Linked DNA regions of Neorhizobium galegae bv. orientalis str. HAMBI 540. The main gene of each other region encodes a partner of the protein of the gene in region 2 in a complex. Links are inferred from orthologs where the notes say so. Each region holds a gene or a part of one and is shown on either strand. Other genes may lie near its edges. The genes, in order: trxA and trxB.

The links.
Region 1: the proteins of trxB (region 2) and trxA are in contact, whole or in part, in a crystal structure (PDB 1F6M), measured with the Escherichia coli proteins. The link is inferred for Neorhizobium galegae bv. orientalis str. HAMBI 540 from one-to-one orthologs.

The regions. Positions count from the first base shown.
Region 1 is NZ_HG938353.1:4,172,226-4,188,093, reverse strand. What follows is about bases 13,102-15,868. They hold trxA (thioredoxin), read left to right. Parts: upstream 13,102-14,208; coding sequence 14,209-14,529; downstream 14,530-15,868. Other genes in these bases: RG540_RS20115 (bifunctional folylpolyglutamate synthase/dihydrofolate synthase), read right to left, coding at 14,609-15,868; addA (double-strand break repair helicase AddA), read left to right, coding at 13,102-14,136. In the rest of the region: RG540_RS20160 (PTS sugar transporter subunit IIA), read left to right, coding at 1-396; RG540_RS20155 (HPr family phosphocarrier protein), read left to right, coding at 365-688; ahcY (adenosylhomocysteinase), read left to right, coding at 863-2,263; RG540_RS32415 (hypothetical protein), read right to left, coding at 2,264-2,434; RG540_RS20145 (PAS domain-containing sensor histidine kinase), read left to right, coding at 2,537-5,131; tRNA (adenosine(37)-N6)-threonylcarbamoyltransferase complex ATPase subunit type 1 TsaE, read left to right, coding at 5,128-6,639; RG540_RS20135 (nucleotidyltransferase family protein), read left to right, coding at 6,652-7,398; double-strand break repair protein AddB, read left to right, coding at 7,395-10,598; more of addA, read left to right, coding at 10,591-13,101. UniProt on the Escherichia coli protein: Participates in various redox reactions through the reversible oxidation of its active center dithiol to a disulfide and catalyzes dithiol-disulfide exchange reactions.
Region 2 is NZ_HG938353.1:2,460,313-2,476,369, forward strand. Bases 12,868-15,823 are described here. They hold trxB (thioredoxin-disulfide reductase), read left to right. Parts: upstream 12,868-13,836; coding sequence 13,837-14,811; downstream 14,812-15,823. Other genes in these bases: RG540_RS12240 (glycosyltransferase family 25 protein), read left to right, coding at 12,868-13,106; RG540_RS12245 (Lrp/AsnC family transcriptional regulator), read right to left, coding at 13,134-13,601; RG540_RS12255 (LysR family transcriptional regulator VtlR), read left to right, coding at 14,827-15,723. Outside these bases: RG540_RS12195 (MFS transporter), read right to left, coding at 1-1,200; RG540_RS12200 (DUF2306 domain-containing protein), read right to left, coding at 1,346-1,828; RG540_RS12205 (LytTR family DNA-binding domain-containing protein), read left to right, coding at 1,940-2,755; RG540_RS12210 (phosphatase PAP2 family protein), read right to left, coding at 2,870-3,955; carB (carbamoyl-phosphate synthase large subunit), read left to right, coding at 4,122-7,610; RG540_RS12220 (DUF2235 domain-containing protein), read left to right, coding at 7,727-8,920; transcription elongation factor GreA, read left to right, coding at 9,407-9,883; RG540_RS12230 (glycosyltransferase family 4 protein), read left to right, coding at 9,915-10,973; RG540_RS12235 (glycosyltransferase), read right to left, coding at 10,957-11,982; RG540_RS32370 (hypothetical protein), read left to right, coding at 12,092-12,340; more of RG540_RS12240, read left to right, coding at 12,327-12,867.

The DNA.
Region 1 (15,868 bases), 1.7 Mb from region 2 along the record:
GGACTAGTGCTTGTCACCCATGGCAAGCTGGCTGAGGAATTTCGTCATGCGGTCGAGCATGTCGTCGGACCTCAGAAATTCATCGAAACCGTATCGATCGGTCCCGAGGACGACATGGATCAGCGGCGGCAGGATATCGTCGATGCCGTTACCAATGCCGATGAAGGTCATGGCGTCATCATTCTGACGGACATGTTCGGAGGCACTCCCTCCAACCTTTCCATTTCCGTCATGGAAAGCGGCCGGATCGAAGTCATTGCCGGTATGAACCTGCCGATGCTGATCAAGCTTGCCGGCGTGCGCAGCGACAACAACATGGACAAGGCGCTCGTCGAAGCCTCCGAGGCCGGTCGTAAATATATCAATGTCGCAAGCCGCGTCCTCAGCGGCAAATGAGAACCCAGACCGGATGTCATCCCCCTCTCCCCGTGAATTCCTGATCATCAACAAGCGTGGTCTGCATGCCCGCGCCTCCGCCAAATTCGTGCAGATGGTGGAGAGTTTCGATGCCCAGATCACCGTCTCCAAGGACGGAACGACCGTCGGCGGCACGTCGATCATGGGCCTGATGATGCTCGCCGCCAGCACCGGCTGCACGATCGAAGTCTCAGCGGAAGGAAATCAGGCCGAAGAAGCGCTGAATGCGCTCGAACAACTCGTCGCCAACAAGTTCGGCGAAGAAGCCTGACGCGCCCGCGATTTAACCGTCCGCTGACATAAACATATAAAGACTTCTTTATATCCCGTTGCCAGTTTGTAGGAAGCCTGCTACACCGCTGGCCAGTTTCCGTCTGCCAAGGCGGGTCTTGCCACGTCCGTCGGTACCTCGCCGGAGAAGGCACCACCGAACATGGAGAGCTTTATGAGCACTGAGAAGGATTACGTCGTCGCGGATATCAATCTTGCCGCCTACGGCCGCAAGGAGCTCGACATCGCAGAAACCGAAATGCCGGGCCTGATGTCGTGCCGCGAAGAATTCGGCACAACGAAGCCGCTGAAGGGTGCCCGCATCTCGGGTTCGCTCCACATGACCATCCAGACGGCCGTTCTCATCGAGACCCTTCAGCACCTCGGTGCAGAAATCCGCTGGGCGTCCTGCAACATTTTCTCGACCCAGGATCATGCTGCTGCGGCAATCGCTTCCGCCGGCATTCCGGTCTTCGCCGTCAAGGGCGAATCTCTGACGGAATACTGGGATTATACCGACAAGATCTTCCAGTGGGCCGATGGCGGCCTCTCCAACATGATCCTCGATGACGGCGGCGACGCCACCATGTACATCCTCACCGGCGCCCGCGCCGAAGCCGGCGAAGACGTTCTTTCGAACCCGACTTCGGAAGAAGAAGAAATCCTCATCGCGCAGATCAAGAAGCGCCTCAAGGCTTCGCCCGGCTGGTTCACCAAGCAACGCGACGCGATCAAGGGCGTTACCGAGGAAACCACGACGGGCGTGCACCGCCTTTACGAACTGTCCAAGAAGGGCCTGCTGCCCTTCCCGGCGATCAACGTCAACGACTCGGTCACCAAATCGAAGTTCGACAACAAATACGGCTGCAAGGAATCGCTGGTCGACGGCATCCGCCGCGGCACCGACGTGATGATGGCCGGCAAGGTCGCCGTGGTCTGCGGTTACGGTGACGTCGGCAAGGGTTCTGCCGCTTCGCTCGCCGGCGCCGGCGCCCGCGTCAAGGTCACCGAAGTCGACCCGATCTGCGCCCTGCAGGCCGCCATGGACGGCTTTGAAGTCGTCGTCCTCGAAGACGTCGTCGACAGCGCCGACATCTTCATCACCACGACCGGCAACAAGGACGTCATCCGCATCGACCACATGCGCGCGATGAAGGACATGGCGATCGTCGGCAATATCGGCCACTTCGACAACGAGATCCAGGTCGCGGCGCTGAAGAACCTCAAGTGGACCAACGTCAAGCCGCAGGTCGACATGATCGAGTTCCCCAAGGGCAACCGCATCATCCTTCTGTCGGAGGGCCGCCTGCTCAACCTCGGCAACGCCACTGGTCATCCGTCCTTCGTGATGTCGGCCTCGTTCACCAACCAGACGCTGGCCCAGATCGAGCTCTTCACCAAGCAGGGCGAGTACAAGAACGACGTCTACATCCTGCCGAAGCACCTCGACGAGAAGGTCGCCCGCCTGCATCTCGCCAAGCTCGGCGTGAAGCTGACGGAACTCTCCGACGAGCAGGCTGCCTATATCGGCGTCTCGCAGACCGGCCCGTTCAAGGCTGAACACTACCGCTATTAATCAATAGCCGGTTAATCCACAAGATATGGTAGCCGCAGCCTTGACAAAGGCTGCGGCTTCTTTTTTGGGCGCATCCCTTCCCGGCGATTCCCTAAGCAAGTATTGTTTTAGAACTTGATTCGCGCCTTCCCTGGAGCGTGATGCCGAAAGCCGCCAGCGGTTTTCGGACATCGTCGCGCTCCCACCATCTGATTGGGAGCCGTCCGGCTACGGGCAAGGCACGGAGTGGTATGTCTTGTCGATGAGCGGCAATTGGACGGAGACAGACCGGATATGTCGGTAAGAAAAATGAGCTCGTCAGAACGGGCCGATCCCCTTTGCGGCGGAGCGGAAGCTCCAGCTTTGCGTCCCGTTGCGGGGCGCTCCGGTTTCGGATCTCCAGACGGTAATGCGATCGTCGGCAGGCTTCGCCGCCTGGCGCTGTTCGGCAGCGCCTTTCTCTCGGGCACCGCCCTTTCCGGGCTCGCGACCGCAGCGCTTGCGCAGCAATCGGGTAACGCCGCCGTCCGCCTGTTTTCCTCGACGGAGGTCATCGTTTCGTCGCTGGTGATGGGCGCCCTCGGAGCCGCCTTGTTTTCCGCTATCTGGCTGGTGCGCCAGCGCGGCAATATGGAAGCCGAAACGCAGGAAATGCGCAGCGCCCTTTCCGACGCGCAGCAGCGGATTTCCAAGTTCGAGGCCCTGATCGCCGACAAGAACCGCCGGATCGTCGTGTGGGAGAGCGGTTCCTCCAAGCCGGAATTCCTCGGCCAGCTGCCGGTGGAAACCGGAGCGCCGCAGCAGGACCGCGAGTTTCTCGCCTTCGGCCGCTGGATGCGCGGCAGTTCCGCCAGCGAGCTCGAGAAATCGATCGAACTCCTGCGGGTAGAAGCCCGCTCCTTCGACATGGTGGTAGAAACCAACCGCGACGAAATCCTGGAAGTGCAGGGGCGCGTTTCGGGCGGCAAGGCCTTCGTCCGTTTCATTGCACTCAACAATCTGCGCGCGGAACTCGCCGAGCTCAAGATCGAGCGTGAGCGGCTGACCAACTCGATCATGCTGTTCCATTCGCTGCTCGACGCCATCGAGCAGCCGGTCTGGCGTCGCGATTCACAGGGCAAGCTGACCTGGGTCAACCATGCCTATGGCGATGCCGTGGAGGCTTCGACCCCGGCCCAGGCGATCGAGGACGGCCGCGAGTTTCTGGGCTCGATCGCCCGCGAAAAGATCAGGGCGGCAGCGACCTCCACCTCGCCTTTCCACGACCGGATTTCCACCGTGGTGCACGGCAATCGCACCATGTTCGACGTCGTCGACGTCGTCGTGCCGGGCGGTTCCACAGGCATTGCGATCGATGTTTCCGAAGTGGAAGCGGTGCGCGAGGAACTCAAGCGCACCCTGAAGAGCCACGCGGAGACGCTCGACCATCTGGCAACGCCCGTCGCTATCTTCGACGGCGACCGCCGGCTGCAGTTCTACAACCAGGCCTTCGTGCAGCTTTGGGGTTTCACGCTTCCCTTCCTCGACCAGAGGCCAGACAATAGCGAGCTGCTCGACAAGCTCAGAAGCGACGGCAAGCTGCCGGAACAGCTGAGCTGGCGGAGCTGGAAGGAAACGGCGCTTTCGGTCTACCAGTCGCCGGATACGCAGACCGACCTGTGGCATCTGCCGAATGGCCAGACGCTTCGCGTCATCGCAACCGCACATCCGCAGGGCGGCGCCACCTGGGTGTTCGAGAACCTTACCGAACAGGTGGATCTCGAGACCCGTTACAACACGCTGGTCCAGGTCCAGGGCGAAACGATCGACCATCTGTCCGAAGGTGTCGCCGTCTTCGGGCCGGACGGACGCATCCGCCTGTCAAACCCGGCCTTCCGGGCGCTCTGGGGCATCACCGCCGAAGAATCGAAGCCCGGCACCCATATCAAGGCGATCGAGACCGCCTGCTCGCCATCCTACGACAAGCCGGACGGCTGGCGCCGCTTCGGCCAAATGCTGACCAATTTCGACGATGAGCGCCCCTCGCTGCAGGGCACGTTCGAACTCTATTCCGGCCTGATCCTCGATTACGCCGTGACGCCGCTGCCGAACGCCCAGACGATGCTGACCTTTGTCGACATGACGGCGAGTGCCAGGGCGGAACGAGCGCTCAAGGAGAAGAACGAGGCGCTGCAGAAGGCCGACGAGCTCAAGAACGATTTCGTCCAGCACGTCTCCTACGAGCTGCGCTCGCCGCTGACCAATATCATCGGCTTCACCGACCTCCTGAAGACACCGGGCATCGGTACGCTGAACGAGCGGCAGTCGGAGTATATCGACCATATCTCGACGTCCTCCTCGGTTCTCCTGACGATCGTCAACGACATCCTCGATCTGGCGACCGTCGATGCCGGCATCATGCAGCTCAACTATTCGGAAATGGCGATCGACGACCTGCTCGACGACGTGGCGATGCAGATCGCCGATCGTCTGCACGAAAATGGCGTGGCGCTGGCGATCACTGCGCCGGCCGGGCTCGGCACTATCGTTGCCGACCAGCAGCGGCTGAAGCAGATCCTCATCAAGCTGCTCACAAATGCCACCAATTTCGCGCCGGAAGGCTCCGCCATCACGCTCAATTGCTGGCGCACCCATAGCGACGTGTTCTTCTCGGTGACCGACAAGGGTCCGGGCATCCCCGAAGATATCCTGAAGACCGTGTTCGACCGGTTCTCGGCCAATGCCAAGGGCGGCAAGCGCAGTGGAGCGGGTCTCGGCCTTTCGATCGTCGAGAGCTTCGTGACACTGCATCACGGCGATGTCGCGATCGACAGCAAGCCCGGCCAGGGAACCACGGTTACGTGCCGCATTCCAAGCGGTACGACGGCGCGGTCCGTCGCCGCCGAATGAGTGGTGAGGCAGCTCTTACCCTGACGCTTGCCGACGAGGCTGAAACGATCCGTCTCGGCGAAGATCTGGCGCTGGCGCTGAAGAAGGGCGACTGGATCGCCCTTTCCGGCGATCTGGGTGCCGGCAAATCGACCTTCGCCCGGGCTTTTTTGCGGGCGCTGGCGGATGAAGACGAGCTTGAAGTGCCGAGCCCGACCTTCACGCTGGTGCAAAGCTACGAGCTGCGCATTCCGGTCTCACATTTCGATCTCTATCGGCTTGGCGATGCCTCCGAACTGGACGAGCTTGGTTTCGACGAGGCGCTTTCCGGCGGCATCTGTCTGGTGGAATGGCCTGAGGTCGCCGACACGTTGTTGCCGCAGACCCGCATCCAGCTCAAGCTCGAACAGAGCGGCAGCGGCCGGACCGCGACGATCACGGCACCGGAGGCGCAGATGCAGCGCATCCGCCGCGTGCTGGCGATCCGCGAATTTCTCGACAGCCACGGTTACCCCGGCGCCCGACGGCGTTTCCTCACAGGCGACGCCTCGACCCGCGCCTATGAGAGCGTGACAATCGCAAACGGCGAAACGCTGATCCTGATGGACTGGCCGCGCCCGGCGCAAGGGCCGCCGGTTCTCGATGGCAAACCCTATCCCAAGGTCGCGCATCTGGCGGAAGACCCCTATCCCTTCGTGGCGATCGACGAATACTTGCGCGAACTGGGCTTGGCGGCACCGGAAGTGCTGCATGTGGATTACGACCAGGGCATCCTGCTGCTCGAAAATCTCGGCGAGGAGGGGGCCGTCGACGAAGACGGCAATCCCATCGAGGAACGCTACCGCGAAAGCATCGTGTGCCTGGCCTTCCTGCACAGCCACGAGATGCGCCAGGACCTGCCGGTCGGCGACGGCCATATCCACCATATTCCCGATTTCGACCCGACGGCCATGAAGATGGAGGCGCGGCTCCTCGTTGACTGGCACCTGCCCTGGAAACGCGGAACGCCGGCGACTGACGAGGAACGGCAGGAATATCTGGCGATCTGGGACAATCTCATCCGCGAGCTCGACGGCGTCGAGAAGAACCTGCTGCTGCGGGATTTCCATTCGCCGAACATCATCTGGCGGCCGCATGAATCCGGCGTGCGGCGCGTCGGCCTGATCGATTTCCAGGATTCGATGATCGGCCCAACCGCCTATGACCTCGCCTCGATCGTCCAGGACGCCCGCGTCGACATTCCGAAGGCGCTTGCCGATCAGCTGATGCTGGATTACGTGACGCTTCGCCGTGCCCTCGGGGCCTTCGACGAGCCGACGTTCCTGAAAGCCTGGGCAATCATGGCGGCGCAGCGCAACTGCAAACTCGCCGGCCTCTGGGTGCGGCTCTTGCAGCGGGATGGCAAGCCGGGCTATCTGAAGCACATGCCGCGGACGCTCCGCTATCTCGCAACGGCGCTGAGCCACGATGTGCTCACCCCCTTGCGCGATTGGTGCCGTCGGGCTGGAATAGAACTGCCCGAATCATAATTACGGTTGCCGATGACCATTCAACGAGCCCCCATCAAACAGGCGATGGTGCTTGCCGCAGGGCTCGGCACCCGGATGCGGCCGATCACCAACACGATGCCGAAGCCGCTGGTGCCGGTCGCCGGCAAGCCGATGATCGACTACGTGCTGGATTCGCTGAGAGAAGCCGGCGTCGAGCGGGCCGTCGTCAACGTCCACCACTTCGCCGACCAAATGGCGACGCATCTTGCGGCCTATAAGGGCCTCGAAATCCTCATCTCCGACGAGCGCGACGCGCTGATGAATAATGGCGGCGGTATCGTGAAGGGGCTGAAGCTTCTCGATCGCAGCACGATTTTCGTCATGAATGCCGACCTCTTCTGGATCGGCGAGACCCCGGGCAAGCCCACCAACCTGCAGCACCTGGCGGAATTCTTCGATCCAGAGCGCATGGACATGGCGATGCTCTGCGTCGACATCGACAACACGACCGGGCATAACGGCATCAACGATTTTGGCATGGATGCGGATGGCCGGTTGAGGCGCTACCGGGACGATCCGGCCAACCCGGTCGTTTATGCCGGCGCTTTCGCGATGAGCCCGTCCTTTCTGGATGACGCGCCATCCGATGCCTTCAACATCAATATCTATTTCGACAAGGCGATCGCCCGCGGCCGGCTCTACGGAACCATGCTCGACGGCCACTGGATCACCGTCGGCACGCCGGAAGCGCTGCCCGAAGCCGAAGCGGTGATCGCGCGTTATCCGGTGGAGGCATGACCACGCTATCCGGCAAGAAGCGGGTGTTTTCGATCCCCGCCGGAGCGCCGTTCCTGAAGACTCTGGCAGCCGCACTTTGTGACGGCCGACTCAACGAGACCTTCCGCTACGATCCGGCCGATCCGCTTTCGCTCGCCGACGTGACCATCTACGTGCCGACGCGACGGTCTGCCCGCGTGCTGCGCTCGGAATTCGTCGACCTGCTCGGCGGCCGATCGGCGATCCTGCCGGTCATCCGGCCGCTTGGCGAAACCGATGACGACAGCGGCTATTTCGATCTCGTAGCGCCTGATGAAATGGATCTGGCGCTGCCGATCGGCGGCACCGCGCGCCTGCTCGAACTCGGCCGCCTGATTCTTGCCTGGCGTAACCAGCTCCCAAAGATCGTGCTCGACGTGCATTCGGAATCGCCGCTCGTCGCACCCGCCAGCCCCGCCGATGCCATCTGGCTCGCTCGCGCCTTGGCCGAGCTCATCGACGCGGTCGAGACCGAAGAGCGCGACTGGGCCGATCTCAAAAAACTCGATACCGGCGAACATGCGCTCTGGTGGCAGCTGACCGCCGAGTTTCTGTCGATCGCCAGTGCCTTCTGGCCCATCCGCCTCGAAGAACTGCGCCGTTCTTCACCGGCAAAACACCAGGCAGCTATCCTGCGGGGCGAAGCGCGGCGGATTGCCTCCCGGGATCACAAGGGACCAGTGATCGTTGCGGGTTCGACCGGGTCGGTGCCGGCTGCTGCCGACCTGATCGCGGCGATCTCCAGCCTTCCGAACGGCACTGTCGTGCTGCCGGGGCTCGATCTCTCGATGCCGGCGGATCAATGGGCGATGATTGGCGAAGAGGCCTTTGACGGCAAACCCGAACCCGCCAGCCGCAGCCATTCGCAATTCGGCCTGTCGCGGCTGCTTAAAAAACTCGGCGCGACGCGAGAAGACGTGGCCGTGCTTGGCGAAGTTCCGGGCGATCTCGCCTTCCGCGCCGAAGCCCTCTCCCAGGCGCTGGTGCCCGCCAAGGCGACCGACCGCTGGAGCGCGTGGCGGGACAACGCCGACCCCTCCCTCCTGGCCCAAGCCTTTGCCGACGTCTCGCTGATCGAAGCCTCGAACGAACGCGAAGAGGCCGTCGCGATCGCCATCGCGCTCCGGCTTGCGCTCGAACAGCCCGGCAAAAACGGTGGCGAGAGCCAGGCCGCACTGATCACGCCTGATCGGGCGCTTGCCCGCCGGGTGACCGCCGAGCTTTCCCGTTTCGGCCTGCTCGCCGACGATTCCGCCGGCTCGGCCCTCTCCGGCACGCCGCAGGGCACGCTGACCCAGCTTCTACTCGAAGCGACGCTCCGGCCGGGCGACCCGGTGGCGATCGCCGCGCTGATCAAGCATCCGCTGATGCGCCTCGGCCTGCCGGCCGCGGACCTGCGATCGGCCGTCGAAGCGCTCGAAATCCTGGCGCTACGCGGTGGTCTCGGCGACATGGACATTTCCGCGCTGGAACCCCTGCTCGAAACCCAGCTTGCCGCCCAGCTCGAAGACAGGCATGCGCCGCACTGGCGGCTATCGCTGCCGACCGATGCCGCCGGCAAGGCGCGCGATCTTGCGCAGCGGCTGGCGAAAGCGGTCGAGCCGCTCGCTTCCGCCCTCGTCCGCCGCCGGCCGGATGGGCGCGGCCTTACGGCAAAACTCACGCTATCCGAATGGGCCGATCGCACCGGTCGCGCACTTGAGGCGATCTGCATCGATGAACGGCGAGACCTCGCAGCGCTCTGGTCTGGAGAAGCCGGCGAAAAACTATCGGGGCTGCTCTCCGAAGTCATCGAGACTGACGGACAGATGGAGGCGGATGGTCCGCAATGGATCGACATCGTCATGGCCCTGACGACCGGCGAGGCGGTAAAACCGCGTTCGCTCAGCCATCCGCGCATCTTCATCTTCGGTACTCTCGAAGCCCGGTTGCAGAGCGTCGACACGATGATCCTCGGCGGGCTCAACGAGGGGTCCTGGCCGGGGCAGACGGTCAACAACCCGTTCCTGTCCCGCACCATGAAGACTGACATGGGGCTGGAACCGCCGGAACGGCGGATCGGCCAGCTTGCCCACGATTTCGAGATGGCCTGCGGCACGCGGCATCTGATCCTTTCGCGCTCGATGCGCCAAGGATCCACGCCAACTGTCGCTTCACGCTGGCTGCAGAGGCTGCTTGCGCTGGGTGGACGGCAGTTCGCGGACGAGCTCAAGGCGCGCGGCCACCAATATCGCGATTGGGCTTCCATGATCGACACCGGCGAAAACCAACCGGTCTCCAAGCGCCCGGCCCCCAAGCCGCCGGCGGATCTGCAGCCAGTAAAATATTCCTTCAGCGAGGTCGGGCGCCTGCGCCGCGACCCTTATTCGATCTATGCCCGCCGCATCCTCAAACTCGATCCGCTCGCCCCGTTCAACCGCGATCCAGGCGCCTCCGAGCGCGGCACGCTCTATCACGCGATCATCGACCGTTATACCCGCGAGGGCCACAAGCCGGGCATGCCTGCGGCCAAAGAGGCTATGCGCCGGATCACTCAGGAACTGTTCGACGCCGAACAGCTGCCAACCCATATCGACCGCGTCTGGCGGCCCCGTTTTGTCGAAGTCGCCCGCGCCTTCCTGGATTGGGAAGTCGAGCGCGCGCCGGATATTCGCAGGACGATGACGGAAGTCGGGGCCGGCTGGGAGCTAGAGCCAGCCGGTATCCGCGTCACTGGTATTGCGGACCGGATCGATATCAAGGGATCGGGTCTCGCCGATCTCATCGACTACAAGACCGGTCTCAACCCCTCGGTATCCCAGGCTCGGGCGCTGCTCGATCCGCAGCTCGGCCTTGAGGCGGCGGCGCTCAGAGCCGGAGCGTTCAAGGATGCGGGTCCGTTGACGCCCGACCAGCTGCTCTATGTCCGGCTGCGTCCCGGCGATCGGTTCCGGGAAGACAAAGTCAACAACGAGGGTTCGAGCGCGACGGCCAAGCGGCAACCGAAATCGGCGATCGATCTGGCCGACGAATCGATCGAACAGCTCACCCGCTTCGTGATCACGCTGCGCAATGGCGAAGCCGGCTTCGCATCGCGGCTCGTGCCGATGGCCCAAAATGATTTCGGCGGCGAATACGACCATCTCGCCCGCGTCGCCGAATGGTCGACGGCCGACGACGAGGAGGCGGAAGCCGATGAGTGATCTGGCTCCGGAGGGCGACGACCCGATCAAGTGGATCGATTGGACGACGGTGCAGCAATCGCTCGCCTCCGATCCCATAAGTTCCGCCTGGGTTTCGGCCAATGCCGGTTCCGGCAAGACGCATGTGCTGACCCAGCGGGTCATCCGGCTGCTACTCGCCGGCTGCCGGCCATCGTCGATCCTCTGCCTCACCTACACGAAGGCTGCGGCATCGGAGATGTCGAACCGCGTCTTCCAGCGGCTTTCGGAATGGACGGTGCTTTCGGACGACGAACTGCGCAAAAGGATCGCAAGCATCGAAGGTGCTGAGCCGGATTTCCTCAAGCTCGCCGAAGCGCGAAGACTGTTCGCCAAGGCGCTGGAAACGCCGGGCGGGCTGAAGATCCAGACCATCCACGCCTTCTGCGAAGCGCTGCTGCACCAGTTTCCGCTCGAAGCCAATGTCGCCGGGCATTTTTCGGTGCTCGACGACCGCGCCGCCTCTGCCCTGCTCGCCGATGCGCGCCGCTCGCTGCTGACGGCGACCTCTGCGGAAGAAGACCCGGGGCTCGCGGAAGCCTTTGCGCATGTGCTGGATCTCGGAGACGAATTCGGGCTCGAAACGCTGCTCGGCGACATCATCGCCAACCGCACCGCGATCCGCCGCTTCATTGCCCATGCCGAACGGCACGGCGGCATCGGCGTAGAACTCAAGCACGCCTTGGGGCTCGGCCCGGCCGATACGGAAGACAGTATCGCAGCCGGCTACTGGCCTCTGCCCGGGCTTTCCGGCCTGACGCTCGATCTCTATCTCGCGCTTGCCGACCAGAAGGGCGGCCAGAAGGTCACTGAGGTCGCCTATGGTCTTCGGCTGGTCGCCAAGGAGCCGGATGTCCTGAAGCGGGCCCAGCATCTCGACCAGATCTTTCTCACCCGCGAGGGCAAGCCGAAGGCCGATAGCTCGTTGATCGCCAAGGCGATGACGACAACCGCTCCGGAACTCGCCGAAGCGGTGGCAATCGCCCGCGCCCATGTCGTCGCTTGTCGCGACCGGCTGCGGCTGATCCGGATGTTCCTCGCGACCAAGGCGGCGCTGACGCTGGCGCAACGCCTCAACGACGATTACGAGGACCTGAAGAAACAACGCAGCCTGCTCGATTTCGAGGACCTGATCGCCCGCACCGCCGATCTTCTCACCCGCGATGGCGTCGGCGCCTGGGTGCATTACAAGCTCGACCAGGGCATCGACCACATTCTCGTCGACGAGGCGCAGGATACCAGCCCGATCCAGTGGACGGTGATCAAGTCGCTCGCCGAGGATTTCTATTCCGGTGCCAGCGCCCGCGAGACCCGCCGGACCATCTTTGCCGTCGGCGACGAAAAGCAGTCGATCTATTCCTTCCAGGGCGCCCGGCCAGAGCGGTTTGCGGAAGAACGCAGCGAGACGGAAAAACGGGTGCGGGCCAGCGACCAGGCCTTCCACTCGGTGCGGCTGCCCCTCTCCTTCCGCTCCACGGCCGATGTGCTCGCAGCCGTCGACCAGGTGTTTTCTCTGGAGGAGAACTTTCGGGGCCTCAGCGCGCTGGGCGAACCGGTGCAGCACCGCTCCAACCGGATCGGCCACCCGGGCGCCGTCGATCTCTGGGACGTGGTGGTGCCGGAAGTCGCCGAACAGGAGGAAGACTGGACGGCGCCATTCGATTCGACGCCCGACAAGGCGCCCTCCGCCATTCTCGCCGGCCGGATCGCCAACCGGATCGAGGAGATGATCGGAAAGGAGACGATCATCGAAAAGGGCGTCGAGCGGCCGATCGAGGCCGGCGATATCCTCGTTCTGGTCCGGAAACGCGATGCCTTCGTCAATGCGCTGACGCGGGCGCTGAAACGTCGCGACAATATCCCCGTCGCCGGTGCCGACCGGCTGCGGCTGACCAGCCATATCGCGGTGCAGGATCTCCTGGCGCTCGGTCGCTTCCTGCTTTTGCCGCAGGACGACCTTTCGCTGGCGGCGCTGCTCAAAAGCCCGCTCTTCAATCTCTCGGAAGAGGACGTCTTCGAAGTCGCGGCTTTACGGGCGGAGAATACGAGCGCCTGGACACAGCTCATCCGCCTGGGCGACGAACAGCCGCTCCGGTTCCGCGATGCGGCCGACAGGCTCCAGCATCTTCTCAGCCTCTCGCGGCAGCTCAGCCCGCATGATCTGTTTGCCCGGATTCTCGGGGCGCAGGGCGGGCGGCGGAAATTCCTTGGCCGGCTCGGGACCGAGGCCGGTGACATTCTCGACGAGTTCCTGACCTTTGCGCTCGACCACGAGACCAATGGACTGCCGGGCCTGCAGGCGTTCATTTCGACCCTGGAGATCGAGTCGCCGGAGGTGAAGCGCGAGCAGGACGGCGGCCGCAACGAGGTGCGGATCATGACCGTGCACGCTTCCAAGGGGCTGGAAGCGCCGGTGGTGTTCCTGGTCGACAGCGGCTCGAAGGCGTTCATCTCCTCGCATGTGCCGAAATTCCGGCTGCTCCGGATCGGTGGCGACAGCGTGCCGGCCTGGGTTCCGGGCAAGATGCTGACCAATGCGATGACATCAGCCGATGACGATCGGATCAGGACCTCGACCGAGGAGGAATATCGCCGGCTGCTTTATGTCGGCATGACGCGGGCCGCTGACCGGCTGATCGTCTGCGGTTATCGCGGCAAGATCGACAATCCAGACACCTGGCAGTCGATGATCTCCAAGGCGCTTGCCGCAGACGAACACCATTGCAGCGCGGCGGAGTTTCAGGGTTCCGACGACCAATGGGGCGGTTTCAGGTGGCGCCTCCCGGCCGCTCCCGGCCAGGCACCGAAGATTGCGCACAAGGAGGCCGCGGCAGCTGACAAGCGACCGCTTCCGGCAAGCCTCTCCCGCGCCCTGCCGGCGCAAAAGATCCTGCCGCGACCTCTCAGCCCTTCCGGCGCCGGCACGATGATCGATGACGACGCGGATGATCTGATCGTCACTTCGCCGCTGTTTGCCGACCAAAAGGACCGCGCGGGATTGGCGCTGCAGAAGGGCAAGCTGGTCCATCGCATGCTGCAGATGCTGACGGATTCTCCCAAGGCCGAACGCGCCTCTGCCGCCCGTCGTTATGCGGACCGTGCGGCCCGTTTCTGGCCGGCGGCGGAGCGCGAAAAGCTCGTCGCCAGCGTCATGTCGGTGCTTTCGCATGCCGAACTCGGGCCGGTTTTTTCCGAGCGTAGCCAGTCGGAGGTCTCGATCATGGGCACGCTGACGCTGGAAGGCCGCGACTACGCGATCTCCGGCCGCATCGACCGGCTGGTGGTCACCGAAGACCGGGTGATCGTCCTCGACTACAAGACCAATCGCGTACCCCCGAAAACGTTGGAGGACGTGCCGCTGTCGCATCGGGCGCAGCTCGCCATCTATTGCGAAATCCTGCGGCCGCTTTATCCGGCAAAGAGCTTCGAATGCGTGCTGGTCTATACCGAGTCGGCGCAAGTGGTTACGCTGCCCGCGGAACTGCTGTCACGCTCGCTTGCGGAACTCAAAACAAAGTGAGATAGCGGCCATTGAAAACTTTGAGCGGGAAGCTCACATTTACACCAACAGAGAATCGTGAAGGAGAGCCCTATGGCTACCGTTAAAGTCGATAACAGCAACTTTCAGGCTGAAGTCCTCGACTCCACCCAGCCGGTGATCGTGGATTTCTGGGCTGAATGGTGCGGCCCCTGCAAAATGATCGGTCCGAGCCTCGAAGAAATTTCGAACGAGCTCGCCGGCAAGGTGAAGGTCGTCAAGCTGAATATCGACGAAAATCCTGAACTGGCTGCCCAGTTCGGCGTACGCTCGATCCCGACGCTTGCCATGTTCAAGGGTGGCGAAGTGGCCGACATCAAGGTTGGCGCCGCTCCAAAGACCGCCCTTTCGGCCTGGATTTCCAGCGCCGCCTAACTTCCAGTCGCATGCCCGCATAAAAAGCCCGGCTGATCCCTGCAGCCGGGCTTTTTCTTTGTTATCGCAGTCTTTGGGGTCAGGTCGGCGGGGTGCCGTTGTCGGCAAGGACATTGCCGGCAAAATAAAGCGAGCCGCCGATCAGGATGCGCGGCGGCGGAGCGCCCGGCACCTGGCGGCGAGCTATTTCCTGCAGCGCCTCGGCCGTGGAGCCGGCGGGCTCGGCCACCAGACCGGCATCGAAGGCTGCATGGGCGAGAACGACCGGGTCGAGGCCCGATTCGCTGCCGCGGATGCGCACGGTGAAGACGTGTTCGGCGATATCGGCAAAGGCACGGAAATAGCCGATCGGGTCCTTGGTGTTGATCATGCCGGCAATGATGTAAAGCGGCCGGGCCTGGCGTTCCTCGAAGGATGCCATTGCCTCGGCAATCACCTCGCCGGCGCCGGGATTGTGCCCGCCATCCAGCCAGATTTCAGAACCTTCGGGCGCATATTGCAGCAGTTTGCCTTCGGTCAGCTTCTGGAGGCGGGCCGGCCATTCGACGGTCGCCATCGCCTTTTCCATCATCGCTTCGGTGACGGTGAAGCCGGCAGCCTTGACGGCGCGGATGGCGGCGGCGGCATTGGCGTATTGATGGCGCCCCGGCAGACGCGGCAGGGCTAAATCGGCAAGGCCGAATTCGTCCTGGTAGATCAGCCGGCCGAATTCCTCATGGGCCGAAAATTCCTGGCCGTAGACGGCGGTCGGACAGCCGAGCCGCTCGGCGGTCGAGATCAGCACGTCGCGGGCCGCTTCAAATTCCTGATGGCCGATGACGACGGGACGGCCGCGCTTCATGATCCCCGCCTTCTCGGCGGCAATCAGTTCGACTCGGTCGCCGAGATAGGCCTGGTGGTCGAGCGAGATCGGCATGATGACCGAAACCGCAGGATCTGAAATGACGTTGGTGGCATCGAAGCGACCCCCGAGGCCGACTTCGAGGATCACCGCATCACCGGGCTGTTCGGAGAACAGTAGGAAAGTCGCCGCTGTGAGGATCTCGAAGACGGTGATCATCTGGCCGTTATTGGCCGCCGCGATGCGCCGCAGCGCGTCCGCCAGCATCTCGTCGCCGACGATCCGGCTGCGGCCGCCCTTGACGCCGATCCGATAGCGTTCGTGCCAGTGGACGAGATGCGGGGACGTATGGACATGCGTCGCATAACCGCCTGCCTCGAGCAGGGCACGGCAGAAGGCCGTCACGGAGCCCTTGCCGTTGGTGCCGGCCACATGAATGACACGCGGCAGCTTCCTGTGCGGATTGCCGAGTATTTCGAGCAGGCGGGTGATCCTGTC
Region 2 (16,057 bases):
CAGAGCCTTTTTGCCCGGCAGGAAAACCGTCAGCAATCCGAATACCGGCAGGAAAGCGCAGACATTGTAGACGAAGGTGATGCCGTAGCGGTCGGCAAAGATGCCGAGCACCGCCGCGGCGATGCCGCCGATCCCGAAGGCGATCCCGAAAAAGATGCCGGCGATCATCCCCACCCGGCCCGGCACCAGTTCCTGCGCCATCACCACGATCGCCGGGAAGGACGATGCCATGATGAAACCGATGATCGCCGAAAGCCCGATCGTCACCGGCAGGTTGGCAAACGGCATGGCGAGCGTGAACGGCAGCACGCCGAGGATCGAGAACCAGATCACCACCTTGGAGCCGAACTTGTCGCCGACTAGCCCGCCGATGACAGTGCCGAGTGCGACGGCGCCGAGGAAGATGAACAGCATGATCTGCGACTGCTGCACCGTCACCTGGAAGCGCTCGATGACGAAGAATGTATAATAACTGCTGATCGACGCCATGTATGCGTTCTTGGAGAAGGTCAGGATGGTCAGCACGATGAGCGAGATGGTCACCGTCCGCTTTGAAAGGTTATGGGCCTTCAGCACCCGCTTGCGGCCCTGGTTGGCGAGCATATGCGCCTTGTACCAGCGCGCCACCCACGACAGGACGACAATGCCGAGCAGCGCGATTCCCGAGAACCAGGCAACGCTGCCCTGACCGTTCGGCACGATAATGAAGGCTGCGAGCAGCGGGCCGATCGACTGGCCGAAATTGCCGCCGACCTGGAAGACCGACTGCGCCATCCCGTAACGACCACCGGAAGCAAGCCGCGCCACGCGCGAGGATTCCGGATGGAAGACGGCCGAGCCGATGCCGATCAGCGAGGCGGAGATCACCAGCACCCCATAGGAATGTGCGTTCGCCAGCATGAACAGGCCGATGAAGGTCGAACCCATGCCGACCGGCAGCGAATAGGGGAACGGCTTCTTATCGGTGATGATGCCTATCACCGGCTGTAGCAGCGAGGCCGTGCACTGGAAGGCAAGCGTCAATATGCCGATCTGCCAGAAATCGAGGGCATAATCCGTCTTCAGCATCGGATAGATCGCTGAGATCATCGACTGCATGATGTCGTTGATCATATGGCAGAAGCTGACCGCCAGGATGATCGGCAGGATCGTCACTTCGGCGGCAGTTGCGGAAACGGGTTTGGATGTTGCATCGGCCATTGAATTTCCTCCGCGCAAGCGGTCGTCATCGCGGATGGCCGTTGCTGCAAGTGTCTTGGTTGCAGCTCTAATCCCGCAATCCTGGCCTGTCCATGACAGGAAGGCGCCGAACGGTACGCTTCGAGGAAATTCTTGATACAAGCTCCTAAATTCGCCGCGACGCCAGCCTCTGCTGAAGAAGAAGCGTCCCGGCGATCGCGATGAGCGTCAGAAGCAAAATCCAGCTCGGTCCGCCGGAAAACACCACGGTGTTCATGATCCGGCCCGGGATCAGCGTGAACAGGCCAGCGATGACGATGCCGCCGAAATACATGCCGATGACGGTCGCCTTGTGCGCCCTCATATTATGAGCGCGCGCCGCACTGATCGACCGCCACACCCCCACGAGCACGAAGACCGACAGGAGATGGATCGGACTGAAGCCGTAGAACAGATTGATCTCGTGGATGAAGAAGCTGGAAAGCGAGGTAATGACCATCAGCGCCATCCAGATCTTGCCGAGCAGGCGGTGGACCGGCGTGCCCTTGCGATTGAGAAGGATATAGGCGCCGAGCACCGATGCCGGCAGAACTGCCGCCACATGGACTTGCACGGCAAGCGGGGCGTCAAGAAGCGGTTGAAGGTTCATGGGAAGTACCTGTCGAAATCGGCGAGAACGGGAGGCGATTGAATTGATCGCCTGTTTCCGCCATGACTGGCTTGCCCTCAATCGGAATGGCGCAGACGACGGACAAACTTCGTGAATCACTCGTTTTTGAGCTCCACGCTTCGTGAATTGCAGCTCTTCACCCGCTCCTGGCGCTTCTGGACGACCTTTACGCTCGTCATCCTGATCTTTGTCGTCACCGGCCCCTACGGCACGCTGGAGCGGATGACGCTCGGCGTCCGGCTCGGTTACTGGCTGATCGTCCATGCCGTCACCTGGACGATCGCCATCTGTCTGTCGATCATGGCGGAAATCCTGCTGCGCAACCGCATCAACCATACGCTCGCCCGCATGATGATCGGTTCGCTGGTTGCAGCCCTACCGATCGGCTTTGCACTCGGCGCCATCGATTTCGCCTTCTTCGGCCACTGGACCGAGATGGAAACCGGCTTCCACCGGGCGCTGTTTGCGCTGCCGCTCTGCGCCGTCTTCTGTCTTCTGACCTACACGGCCATGCACCGGCAGATCGCCGAGATTTCCACGCCAGCCCCGCCTGCATCACCTTCTCCTGCTGCAGCGCAGGCCGCTTGGCCCGTATCCGAACCTGAAATCCTCGCCCGGCTGAAACCCCAGAACCGCGGCGCAATCCTGCGGCTTTCAGTCGAGGATCACTATACCGACGTGGTCACCACCCGCGGCCATGAACTGGTCCTCCTGCGTTTCGCCGACGCCCTGAAGGAACTTGGGGCCACGCCCGGCCTGCAGGTGCACCGCTCCCATTGGGTGGCGGATGCCCATGTCGAAACACTGAAACGCGACAACGGCAAGCTTGTGCTGATGATGAAGGATGGCACTGAAATCCCCGTGAGCCGCACTTATATGGACGCCGTGCGGTCGCGGTTCGACTAGATTACCACCCCTTGGCTACGCTGCAGCAGCGTCCGAACGCCGGGTGAACACGAAAGGCACTCGCCACAACGCCGACGCGGAGAAATAGGCCAGCGTCACGATCATGAACGAGACTTACCCGTCGATGGCATAGTGCCAGCCAAGATAGACGGAGCTCAGTTGGATGAAGCCTACATAGATGAAGCCCACGATGCCGAGGCCGCGGGAACGTTCGGCCAGAAAGTAAGCGTTGAGGGTAGTCAAGCCGACATGGACGCTCGGAAAGGCGGAAATACCGCCTGCGAAACCAGAGGTGCCCTGTTCGTAGAGGCTCCAGAGATAGGACTGGTAATGCGCTGCGGAATTCACCCACTGGCTCTGAGCAAGAAACGCCGTCAGCGCGGCAAACCGTGTGTGGTCGCCGGTCACGGCACCGTAAAAGACCGGACCGGCCGACAGGAACATACCCGCAAGCACATTGCCGCATATGACCCAGACAAACAGAAAAAGCAGCATGTAACGTTGGCGAATATCGTCTGCGGCTGGTGACGTCAGGGCGAAGAAGAGCGCGCCGAAGCAGATGATGAACCACGCCGCGCTATAGTTGAATTCGACGATGGCAAGAACCACGTCGTAACCGGCCACCGCATGCAGCAGCCGCCACGGATCCAAGCCGAAATATATCCAGGCGTCGATATCCGCCTGTATCTTGTCGTAATGGAAACCACCTTGCAGCGTCGGCAAGGCGTTTTTGATCGAGGTGAACGTGCCTTGGAAAACCATCAGGCCCATCATCAACAGCACACCGGAGACCAGAGAGGCAACGCGGCGGGCGGAAAAAACGCGGCGATAGGCAAGCGGCCGCCGCCTGTCGAAACGCAATGTCAGCATGGACAGATCGATAATGACCGCCATCAGCGGCAGGAAAACAGCAAACACCGCTGGCCATTGATCGAAGTAAAATTGATACGAAATCATCTCCGTCGTGCCGGTAAGGCCGAGGAATATCAGGCCTCCGAGCGAATAGAAGCCGATAAGCGCGTAGAGCAACGCATCCTTGCGCAGCCGAAAGCCGCACTCGCGCACGAAACATGCCAGAAACCGCACGGCCTGCCCCGTGCGCAACCCCCGTTGCCGCATCTGCAAACGTCTCGATAGAAAGCCCCCGATTTCTTGACAATACGCAAACCTGATTAAGACTTCTTTATTGGAACGCCTCAAAAACCGGCCGCGATTTCTGTCGATTTGGCGATTTATGGGGTTCCGTTCGCTAGAACATTTGCCTATAAGCCGCGTCTAGCCTGAAAAGACATGCTCGCGCGACCCGACCGGTGGTATTCCACGCCGTGCCGGTTTTCTGCGCAGGCAAAAAGCGGAAAGACAACCCATGCCAAAGCGCCAAGATTTGAAATCGATCCTCATCATCGGCGCGGGTCCGATCGTCATCGGCCAGGCATGCGAGTTCGACTATTCCGGCACCCAAGCCTGCAAGGCGCTGAAGGAAGAAGGTTACCGGGTCATCCTGGTCAATTCCAACCCGGCGACGATCATGACCGACCCGGGACTGGCGGATGCCACCTATGTCGAGCCGATCACCCCGGAAGTTGTCGCCAAGATCATCGCCAAGGAACGTCCGGACGCACTGCTGCCGACCATGGGCGGCCAGACGGCTCTCAACACCGCGCTCTCCCTCAAGAGAATGGGCGTGCTCGACCGCTACAATGTCGAGATGATCGGCGCCAAGCCGGCCGCCATCGACATGGCCGAAGACCGCGCCCTGTTCCGCGAAGCCATGTCCCGCATCGGCCTAGAAACCCCGAAGTCGATGCTGGCCAACGCCACCGACATCAAGGATACCGACCGTAAAGTTCATGAGATCGAGCGCAACCGGGTAAAGGAAAGCCTGACGGGTGCCGAACTCGACAAGGCACTCGACGAGCTCGAAAACCAGTGGAACCTTGGCGAGACCGACCGCAAGCAGCGTTATATCAGCCACGCCATGGCGATCGCCGCCCAGGCGATCGACGTGGTCGGCCTACCCGCCATCATCCGTCCCTCCTTCACCATGGGCGGCACCGGCGGCGGCATCGCCTATAACCGCTCGGAATTCTTCGAGATCGTTTCCGGCGGCCTCGATGCCTCGCCGACCACCGAAGTGCTGATCGAAGAATCGGTGCTCGGCTGGAAGGAATACGAGATGGAGGTGATCCGCGACAAGGCGGACAACTGCATCATCATCTGCTCGATCGAGAACATCGATCCGATGGGCGTCCACACGGGCGACTCGATCACCGTCGCGCCGGCTCTGACGCTGACCGACAAGGAATACCAGATGATGCGCAACGCCTCGATCGCGGTTCTGCGCGAGATCGGCGTCGAGACCGGCGGCTCGAACGTGCAGTTCGCCGTCAACCCGAAGGACGGCCGCCTCGTCGTCATCGAAATGAACCCGCGCGTCTCGCGCTCGTCGGCGCTCGCCTCCAAGGCCACCGGCTTCCCGATCGCGAAGGTCGCCGCCAAGCTCGCGATTGGCTACACGCTCGACGAACTCGACAACGACATCACCGGCGGCGCCACCCCTGCCTCCTTCGAACCGTCGATCGACTACGTGGTCACGAAAATCCCCCGTTTTGCCTTCGAAAAATTCCCGGGCGCCTCGCCGGTCCTGACGACTGCGATGAAGTCGGTCGGCGAAGTCATGGCGATCGGCCGCACATTCGCCGAATCGCTGCAGAAGGCGCTGCGCGGCCTTGAAACCGGCCTGACCGGCCTCGACGAGATCGAAATTCCCGGCTTCGAGGAAGGCGAGAACTCCAAGAACGCCATTCGCGCCGCAATCGGCACGCCGACCCCGGATCGGCTGCGCATGGTTGCCCAGGCGCTACGCCTTGGCCTCACCGAAGGCGAAGTCCATGAGGCCTGCAAGATCGACCCGTGGTTCATCGCCCAGCTCAAGGGCATCACCGACATGGAAGCCCGCGTCCGCGAGCACGGCCTGCCGGACGATGCCGAGAACCTGCGTATGCTGAAGGCCATGGGCTTTTCCGATGCCCGCCTCGCCAGCCTCACCAAAAAACGGCCGAAGGAAGTGGCGGAACTGCGCAACAGCCTGAACGTCCGCCCGGTCTTCAAGCGCATCGACACCTGCGCTGCCGAATTCGCCTCGCCGACCGCCTACATGTATTCGACCTATGAAACGCCGTTCGTCGGCGAGTTGCGCTCGGAAGCGGAAGTGTCGACCGCCAAGAAGGTCGTCATCCTCGGCGGCGGTCCGAACCGCATCGGCCAGGGCATCGAGTTCGATTACTGCTGCTGCCACGCCGCCTTCGCGCTGAAGGATGCCGGTTACGAAGCGATCATGATCAACTGCAACCCGGAAACCGTCTCGACCGACTACGACACGTCAGACCGGCTCTATTTTGAGCCGCTGACAGCCGAAGACGTGATCGAGATCCTGCGCGCCGAGCAGGAAAAGGGCGAAGTGGTCGGCGTCATCGTCCAGTTCGGCGGCCAGACGCCGCTGAAGCTCGCCGAAGCGCTTGAAAAGAACGGCATCCCGATCCTCGGCACCGCGCCCGACATGATCGACCTTGCGGAAGACCGCGACCGTTTCCAGAAGCTCCTGATGAAGCTCGACCTCAACCAACCGAACAACGGCATCGCCTATTCCGTCGAACAGGCCCGCCTGGTCGCCTCGGAAATCGGCTTCCCGCTGGTCGTGCGCCCGTCCTACGTTCTCGGCGGCCGCGCCATGCAGATCATCCATTCGGAATCGATGCTGCAGACCTATCTGCTCGACACGGTGCCGGGCCTGGTGCCGGAAGACATCAAGCAGCGTTACCCGAACGACAAGACCGGCCAGATCAATACCCTGCTCGGCAAGAACCCGCTTCTGTTCGACAGCTACCTGAGCAACGCCATCGAAGTCGACGTCGATTGTGTCTGCGATGGCACCGACGTCTATGTCGCAGGCATCATGGAGCATATCGAGGAAGCCGGCATCCATTCGGGTGACAGCGCCTGCTCGCTGCCGCCGCGCACCCTGTCGCCTGAGATGATCGACGAACTGGAACGCCAGGCGAAGGCCATGGCCAAGGCTCTGCATGTCGTCGGCCTGATGAACGTCCAGTTCGCCATCAAGGACGGCACTGTCTATGTGCTGGAAGTCAACCCGCGCGCCTCGCGCACCGTGCCTTTCGTGGCAAAAACCATCGGCGCGCCGATCGCCAAGATCGCCGCCCGCGTCATGGCCGGCGAAAAGCTCGACGCGACCTTCGCGGCCTACGGCACCAAGCCGGATCCGCGCGCGCTGAAGCACATCGCCGTCAAGGAAGCCGTCTTCCCGTTCGCTCGCTTCCCTGGCGTTGACATCCTGCTCGGCCCGGAAATGCGCTCGACCGGCGAAGTCATCGGCCTCGACACGGATTTCGCGCTAGCCTTCGCCAAGTCGCAGCTCGGCGCCAGTGTCGAACTGCCGCGTGACGGAACGGTCTTCGTCTCCGTGCGCGACGAGGACAAGATCCGGGTGCTTCCGGCAATCCGCATCCTGACCGACATCGGCTTCAAGGTTCTGGCGACCGGCGGCACCGCCCGCTTCCTCGCCGAACAGGGCATTGCCTCCACCCGCATCAACAAGGTGCTGGAAGGCCGCCCGCATATCGAGGACGCGATCCGCAACCGCCAGGTCCAGCTTGTCATCAACACCACGGACGGCAACAAGGCGATCTCCGATTCCAAATCGCTGCGCCGCGCGACGCTGATGCAGAAAGTGCCTTACTACACCACCATGGCCGGCGCTGAAGCTGCGGCACTCGCGATCAAGGCGCTGAAAGCCGGCAATCTCGAAGTCCGCCCGCTGCAGAGCTATTTCGCCTGAAATCTTGACAGGTCCCGCGCCTACTCCTGCGCGGGCTTTTGAACACGAAATCTACTCAGGATTGCAAAAATTGCCTTCGAATGCTACCGTTCAAACGGATGCTCGGGGTGCAAGGCATGTCCAAGAATATCGTAATATTGTGCGATGGCACGTCGAATGAAATCGGTGGCGACAGGACGAACGTCCTGAGGCTTTACGGCGCGCTTGAGCGTAATGCTCGACAACATGTCTTCTATGATCCCGGCGTGGGAACTTTTGGCATGACGGGCATGCTGAAACGGGTCCGGTCGTGGATCAAAATCAGGGCCGGCCTCGCCTTTGGCGTCGGGATCGACGACAATGTGCTCGAAGCCTATCGGTTTCTTGTTGAGGTTTACAAACCCGGTGACCGCATCTTCGCCTTCGGTTTCAGCAGGGGCGCCTATACTGTGCGCCTTCTCACCGGCTTTATTCGGATGGTCGGATTGATTTCAAGCGATCAGCTTAATCTCCTCGACTATGCCTATCGCGCCTACAAACGTCTGGATGCCGGCGGTGGCTTCGGCGGTGAGATCAGGCACTATCAGAAAGTCCTTCAAGCGCGGCAGATACGTATTCATTTCGTCGGCCTTTGGGACACGGTAAGTTCCGTTTTCGAACCGCGCCCCACCGGTTTCGGCCTTCAACTAAAACAGCAGCCTTTCACCAACCAGAACGACCGCATCGAAATCGTGCGCCATGCAGTTGCGATTGACGAGCGGCGGTCGATGTTCCGTCCGTCTCTCTGGAAACCGGAACAACAATACGACTATTGGTCGGAAGCGGCTCAAGCGTTCCAAAAGAAACCCCAGGATTTCCAGGAAGTATGGTTTGCGGGCTGCCACGGCGACGTCGGCGGCGGCAATCCCGAAAAAGATAGCGGCCTCGCCAAGGTAGCGCTTGAATGGCTGTTCGACGAGGCATGCGCCCATGGCGTTGAACCAAACCCGGACAGCGCACCCATGCTGGTCCTGGGCATCGGCAACCCGGAATATGTCGCTCCGGACCCCCTGGGGCCAATAAACGAATCCCTGAAGGGCTTCTTCTGGCGTTTCGTCGAATTTATCCCTCGCCGTTTCTCCAAGACGTCCACGCGGAAATGGCCACGGCTTGGCCCCTATTACATCCCACTCGGAGAACCGCGCAAAATCGACGCCAACGCACAGATCCATGTCTCGGTGCAGAAGCGCATTGCGGCCGGTGGCTACAATCCACCCAACCTGCCGAACAACCCCACTTTCGTCCCCCGGCGGCCTGAATCAGTCTCTGCGCTCGCGCCGCCAAGCGCTTGATCCAATTCAAATCCTGCCTGAGTCGGCCCCGCTACCGGGGAGCAGAAATTGGTGAGCAGGTTCTTCTTGAGGAGCGATATGCATCGCCCGTCTGGCGTATAGGCATGGCAGACGTCCGAACTACCGTCGAACCTAGCCGGCCTGTCGCGGACAAGCCCCGCGTCACGGTTTCGCTGGAGGCACGGGAAGCATCGCATGTAACAGCATCCGAAAGGAACGCCAGGCGTTCTTTCAGCGACTTCTTCATTGGAGTGTTCGCTAAACGTTCTTTTTCCGCCTGTCAAGTCATTGACAAATGGTGCCGCTTGTATCCACATGCTGAGGGAGGGGCACACGGACAAGGTTTCGAAATTCCTAGCGTTCGCTGTCGAAATTCTGTTATAGTGACCTACATTCTGATTTTACGATGGTTCCGAAGTTTCGCTCCGGAACCTGTTTCTTTTTGTGTCCGCGGCATCCGCGGGCATGCGCCTGAAGGACAAGGAAATGGTTGAAAAGGTACCGATGACGCAGAGTGGCTTTTCCAAGCTGCAGGAGGAGCTGCGCTGGCGTCAGCAGGAGGAGCGCCCCCGTATCATCGAGGCAATCGCGGAAGCGCGCGCCCATGGCGACCTTTCGGAAAATGCAGAATACCATGCCGCCAAGGAGGCACAGAGCCATAACGAAGGCCGCGTCACCGAGCTTGAAGACCTGACCGCGCGTGCGGAAGTCATCGACCTGTCGAAAATGTCCGGCTCGAAGATCAAGTTCGGCGCCACCGTGAAGCTCATCGACGAGGACACCGACGAGGAAAAGATCTACCAGATCGTCGGCGACCAGGAAGCCGACGTGAAGGCCGGCCGCATCTCCATTTCCTCGCCGATCGCGCGCGCGATGATCGGCAAGGAAAAGGGTGATTCCATCGAAGTGGTCGCTCCCGGCGGCTCCAAGGCCTACGCCATCCTCGCCATTTCCTGGGGCTGATACGCCCGTGGGCAAAAACGGCGATCCCGCCATCATCGATATCCGTGACGTCGAAGTCATCGCGCCGAATTTCAAGCGGCGCCTCTCCGGCGTCACGTCGACGATCATCCAGCTCGTCCCCGTCCAGAGATCGCTTGGCCAGAAGGTCGCAGCGCTTGGCCCCGGCCTGCCCAGCGATCTGCCGCATATCCGCTATCGCGACCTCTTCCGCCTCTGGTCGCCGCCGCGCGGCAGGCGGTGCCGGATCTGGCACGCACGCCGTAATATCGAGATGCTGCCGGCAATTTTCATGCGTGACGTGTTGCGCATGCCGATGAAGATCGTCTTCACCTCAGCCTCGCAGCGCCGCCATACCGGCTGGACGAAATGGCTGGTCTCGAAAATGGACGGCGTGATCGCCACCAGCGGCAAGACGGCCGATTACCTGACGGTCAAGAACACCGTCGTGCTGCACGGCATCGACACCAACCGCTTCTCGCCACCATCGGACACGGCCGAGGCCAAGCGCGCCCGCGGTCTCGATCCCGCACAGAAGATTGTCGGCTGTTTCGGCCGCGTGCGCCGCCAGAAGGGCACCGATCTTTTCGTCGATTCGATGATCAAGGTGCTTGCCGAGCGCAGGGACTGGTCGGCGATCGTCGCCGGCCGCGCCACCGGCCCGCATGTGGATTTCGAGGATGGGTTGAAGAAGAAGGTCGCCGCCGCCGGCCTCGCCGACCGCATCCTGTTCGTCGGCGAGCATACCGATATCAACGAATGGTATCGCGCCCTCGACCTCTTCATCGCGCCGCAGCGCTGGGAAGGTTTCGGGCTGACGCCATTGGAAGCCATGGCGACCGCGGTGCCGGTGATCGCCACCGATGTCGGTGCATTCCCGGAACTGCTAGTGACCGGCGAAGAGGAAACCGGCTTGATCATCGCCCGCGATAGCGTCGATGCGATGGCCGAAGCGGCCGCCGCCCTTATGGACGACGAGCCCCGCCGCAAGGCTGCCTCGATTCGCTCCCGCGCCCATGCGCTCGAAAATTTCAGCATCGAGGGCGAAGCAAAGCTGCTCGGCAATATCTACCGGATCACGGCTTCCGCTTGAAAAGCTCGATATAGGCGTTCGCCACAGCCTCTTCCGAAAACTGCCCGACCAGCGTCGCCCTGCCCTGTTCGCCAAGGCTCGCAGCCAACTGCGGGTCGGCGATCACCTGGTTGATAGCGCGCGAATACCCGGCGACGTCATCGATATCGACGAGCAGGCCGTTTTCGCCGTCGCGTACGAACCAGGACGGACCTTCCGAGCGCGACGAAATCACCGGCTTGCTCTGCGCCCATGCCTCGAAAATGACGTTGCCGAGCGGCTCGTGGCTGGAGGGCATGATGAAGATGTCGGCGGCGGCCAGATACGGCCGCGTATCCTTGTGCCAGCCGAGGAACCGTACCCGGTTCTCCATCTTGTGCTCGCGCATGACCGCTTCCAGCGCTTCCCGCTCCTCGCCGTCGCCGGCGATCCACAGATAGGCGTCCGGCACCGCCGTCATCGCCTCGATCAGCAGATGGAAACGCTTGCGTTTGACGAAACGGCCCATCGTCATGATCAGCGGCACGCCGTCCGGCGTATCGGCAACCGACCTTGAGATCGGCGCCACGACCGACGTGTCCGTGAAGTTCGAGATCACCTCGACGCCGCGGGTCCAGCCGAGATTGTTGCGCACATGGTCGGCAATGCCCGGCGTATTGCAGACGAGAATGTCCGAGTTCTTGAAATAGCCGAGATGGGTGGGGTAGTCGCCGAGACGGGAGAGCTTGATACCGCCCTTATAGTCCGGCATCAGCCGGGCGCCGCGGGTGGACCAGGAAATGATCGCGTCGGCCTTGTCTCGCTTTGCCATGGAGAGCACCTTCATCGGCAGAAGGATACGGTCGATGGAGAGGTTGCGGAAATTGCTTTCGATAACGCGGGCATGGGCCTCGACATCCGGCTTCCAGCGGCGGTTCCAGCGCATTACGGCCGTCTGCTCTACGCCACGCCGCGCAAGCGCGCCGACCAGATGCACGAAGAACTTCTCCGCTCCGCCGTCCTTGCCGAAAATATACTGGTGAACCCGCATCGATGTCGCCTCGCCTGTCTGTTTTCCGCCGCTTTGTACCGGAAACCAGCATCTATAGGCAGCGCCGCCTATATGTTACGGTTGAAAAACCTGCGCAAGGGGTAGGCGAATGGTTGTCCCTGAAATGTTGGCCCTGCTGCGCATGCGCTGCCGAAGGACTTCAGCCTCCAAGCCGACGATGTTATCAGGCATAAACGCGCCGCTGTTCCAAAAACGATACGGCCGCGATATAGCAACGTCTGAACAATTTCGACCACATCGTTACATCATCACAAGTCTACCGGCGACGGAAGCGGAAGTGGCGGACCAAAAGCCGCTGCGCCTCCTTGGCGGAAAAGGGAAAAATGCAATCGCTTGAGACCTATGTCATCAATCTGGATGGCAGCAATGACCGCCTGCAGACCATCAGCGACCGGCTTTCAGCCTTTGGAGTACCCTTCGAGCGGATTTCCGCCGTCGACGGCCGCAAATTCGATCTCGCGACGATCCCGGATTACGACGCCGAGCGTGCCCAGAGCTATATGGGCCGCACCCTCGTCGGCGGCGAGATCGGCTGCTACCGCAGCCATCTGAAGGTCGCCGAGCATTTCCTGAAATCCGAAGCCCGTTATGCGCTGGTGCTGGAAGACGATGCGCTACCGCTCTGCAACCCGGTCGAACTGCTCGAAGCGGCGCTCCCGGATCTTGAAAAGGTCGATCCCGACTGGCGGCTGATCAACATCGGCAACAACAAGCTGAAGATCGCTACTCCCCTTTCCCGCTACGGCATCGGCGGCCACGACTGCGAACTGGTAGCGGCCCATTATTTTCCGATGACCACCAGCGCCATCGTCTGGTCGCGCGAAGGCGCCCGGCTTTTCCTCGCAGAGCACCGCAAGATGTTCGCCCCGGTTGACAATTATTTCCGCCACTGGCTGACCCGCACCGGCCACGGTTATTCCTTTTGGCCCTCGCCCGTCACCACCACGGATGCCGCAAGCGAAATCCTGGCGAGCTCCGGCCGCGCCAGAAAAACCAACAAGCGGAAATGGTTCTACGCCTTCGCCAAGCAGCGGCGCTTGATGGAAGACAAGCTGATTGCCTTCATCCACAAAAAGCGGTTTCGGTCAGCCGGCAGCAAGTGACGAAGCGATTCGCCATGCCGGTACGCCTCAGATCTCGACCAGGCCCAGATGCTTCACCTGCCGGATGGTCAGCATGGTGCGCACCGTGTCCACGTGCTGGTCTGCGGTCAGCACTTCAATGACGAAGTCCTGGAAGACGGTGAGGTTCTGGGCCGCGCAGCGCAGCAGGAAATCGCTGTCGCCGTTGACCATCCAGGCCTCGCGCACCATCGGCCATTGCTGCACCTTCGCCGCGAAGGCCTTCAAGTCCGCGTCCGACTGCCGCTTCAGCCCGACCATGCAGAAGGCGACGAGATCGACGCCGAGTTTCGGGGCGTTGAGCAGCGCGTGATAGCCCTCGATGATACCGGCTTCCTCGAGCTTGCGCACGCGGCGCAGGCAGGGCGGCGCGGAAATGCCGACGCGCTCGGCGAGCTCGACATTGGTCATACGCCCGTCGCGTTGCAATTCCCGCAGGATTTTTATGTCGATGGCATCAAGATCGGCGCGAAGCACAGAAGTCCCCTTCGTTCTGCAGTGCTTTTATCGCAAGACGAATTTTACGCAAGAATATGTCTCGAGGCGCCTGGCTTTCGTGTTCCATGCCAACTGATCTGTTGTTAGTGCAAGGCTGCCCTTGCATTGCTGCATGGATCGATCTTACATGGCGCTTCTATAGCGGCAGACCGGACATCGACCACCTATATGAGGGGCAAAGAAACGTCGACCGGTCTTTGAAAGGAAATAATCCATGTCCTCCCGTCATACCGAGGTCCTGATCATCGGCTCCGGCCCGGCTGGCTATACCGCCGCCATCTATGCAGCGCGCGCCATGCTGAAACCGGTTCTGATCGCCGGCATGGAACAGGGCGGCCAGCTGATGATCACCACGGATGTCGAAAACTATCCCGGTTTCGGCGATCCGATCCAAGGCCCCTGGTTGATGGAGCAGATGCTGAAGCAGGCGACCCATGTGGGCGCCGAGATCGTCAACGACCTCGTCACCGAAGTCGAGCTCAACCATCGCCCTTTCACCGTGCGCACCGATTCGGGAGCCGTCTGGACCGCCGAGACGATCATCATCTCGACCGGCGCCAAGGCAAAATGGCTCGGCATCGAAACAGAACAGCAGTTCCAGGGTTTTGGCGTCTCCGCCTGCGCCACCTGCGACGGCTTCTTCTATCGCAACAAGGACGTGATCGTGGTCGGCGGCGGCAATTCCGCCGTCGAGGAAGCGCTCTACCTGTCGAATATCGCCAAGTCGGTGACCGTGGTGCATCGCCGCGACAGTTTCCGTTCGGAAAAGATCCTGGCTGAACGCCTGTCCCAGCGCGTCAATGTCAATGTGCTGTGGAACACCGAAATCGCCGAAATCACCGGCAAGCCGGCCAAGGCGCCGATGCCGCCCTCCGTCGAGGGCGTCAAGCTGCGCAATACCCAGACGGGCGCGGTCACGGACTTCCCGATCCACGGCGTCTTCGTGGCGATCGGCCACGCGCCGGCGACCGAACTCTTCAAGGGCAAGCTGAAGATGAAGCCGAACGGCTATCTCTGGACGGCTCCCGATTCGACCGCCACCGACGTGCCCGGCGTGTTTGCCGCCGGCGACGTGACGGACGACACTTTCCGCCAGGCGATCACCGCCGCCGGCATGGGCTGCATGGCAGCGCTCGAGGCCGAACGCTACCTCTCCGGCATTCAGCCGGTCGCCATAGCCGCGGAGTGACGTTGAACAATGGGTGTGCCGCTCGACTGGGATAAACTGCGCATTTTCCACGCGGCGGCGGAGGCAGGGTCCTTCACCCATGCGGCCGACAAGCTGCATCTTTCCCAGTCGGCGATCAGCCGCCAGGTCAGTGCCCTGGAACAGGATGTCGGCGTAAAGCTCTTCCACCGCCATGCGCGCGGCCTGATTCTCACCGAACAGGGCGAACTGCTCTACCGCACCGCCCACGATGTGCTGCTGAAGCTCGAAACCGTGAAGATGCAGCTTACCGAGACGACGGAAAAGCCGTCCGGCAAGCTGCGCGTGACGACGACCGTCGGTCTCGGCCAGGGCTGGCTCACCGACAAGGTGCAGGAATTCCTGCAGCTCTATCCGGAAATGTCGATCCAATTGATCCTCGACAACGAGGAGGTGGACGTCAACATGCGCCATGCGGATTGCGCCATTCGCCTGCGCCAGCCGGTCCAGTCCGACTTGATCCAGCGAAAGCTCTTCACCGTGCACATGCACGTCTATGCAGCGCCCTCCTACATCAACCGTTACGGTGAGCCGCAATCGGTCGAGGATCTCGACCATCATCGCATCATCACCTTCGGGGAACCGGCGCCGAACTACCTGCTCGACGTCAACTGGCTGGAATATGCCGGCCGGTCATCGGACAATACCCGCACGCCGCACCTGCAGATCAACAGCCAGACGTCGATCAAGCGCGCCTGCCTGCTGGGGATAGGAATCGCCTGCCTGCCGGATTATATCGTCGGCCGCGACCCGGGCCTCATTCAGCTGGCGATCAATGCCGACATTCCATCCTTCGATACCTATTTCTGCTATCCGGATGAAATGAAGAACGCCGCGAAGCTGAAAGTCTTCCGCGACTTCGTGGTCGGCAAGGCTCGCAACTGGAATTTCTGAGGCTCGCGCATGAGCCGCGTTCGACGAAAAATCCCTGAAAATCCAGAGAGTTTCACGCTTCTGCGGCCGCCTGATATGTAACCATTGAGCGCGTGAAATAAAAGCATTGCAGCTTGCGCATGGCTGGCCTGCACAAAAGACTATTGTTCGCTGCACAAAAAACCACCATATCGCACATAGCTGATGCATATGGCGGCTTTTCCTCCCAGTTCCGCCGCAGCAGCTGTTCCCCTCTGGAGGTTTTTTTTGACCTTCACACTTATAGGGCCCTGGAGTGATCCAGTGGCCCTCTTTTTTTGCTCAAAATACTGAATTGGCTCATCCCGCTGGTTCC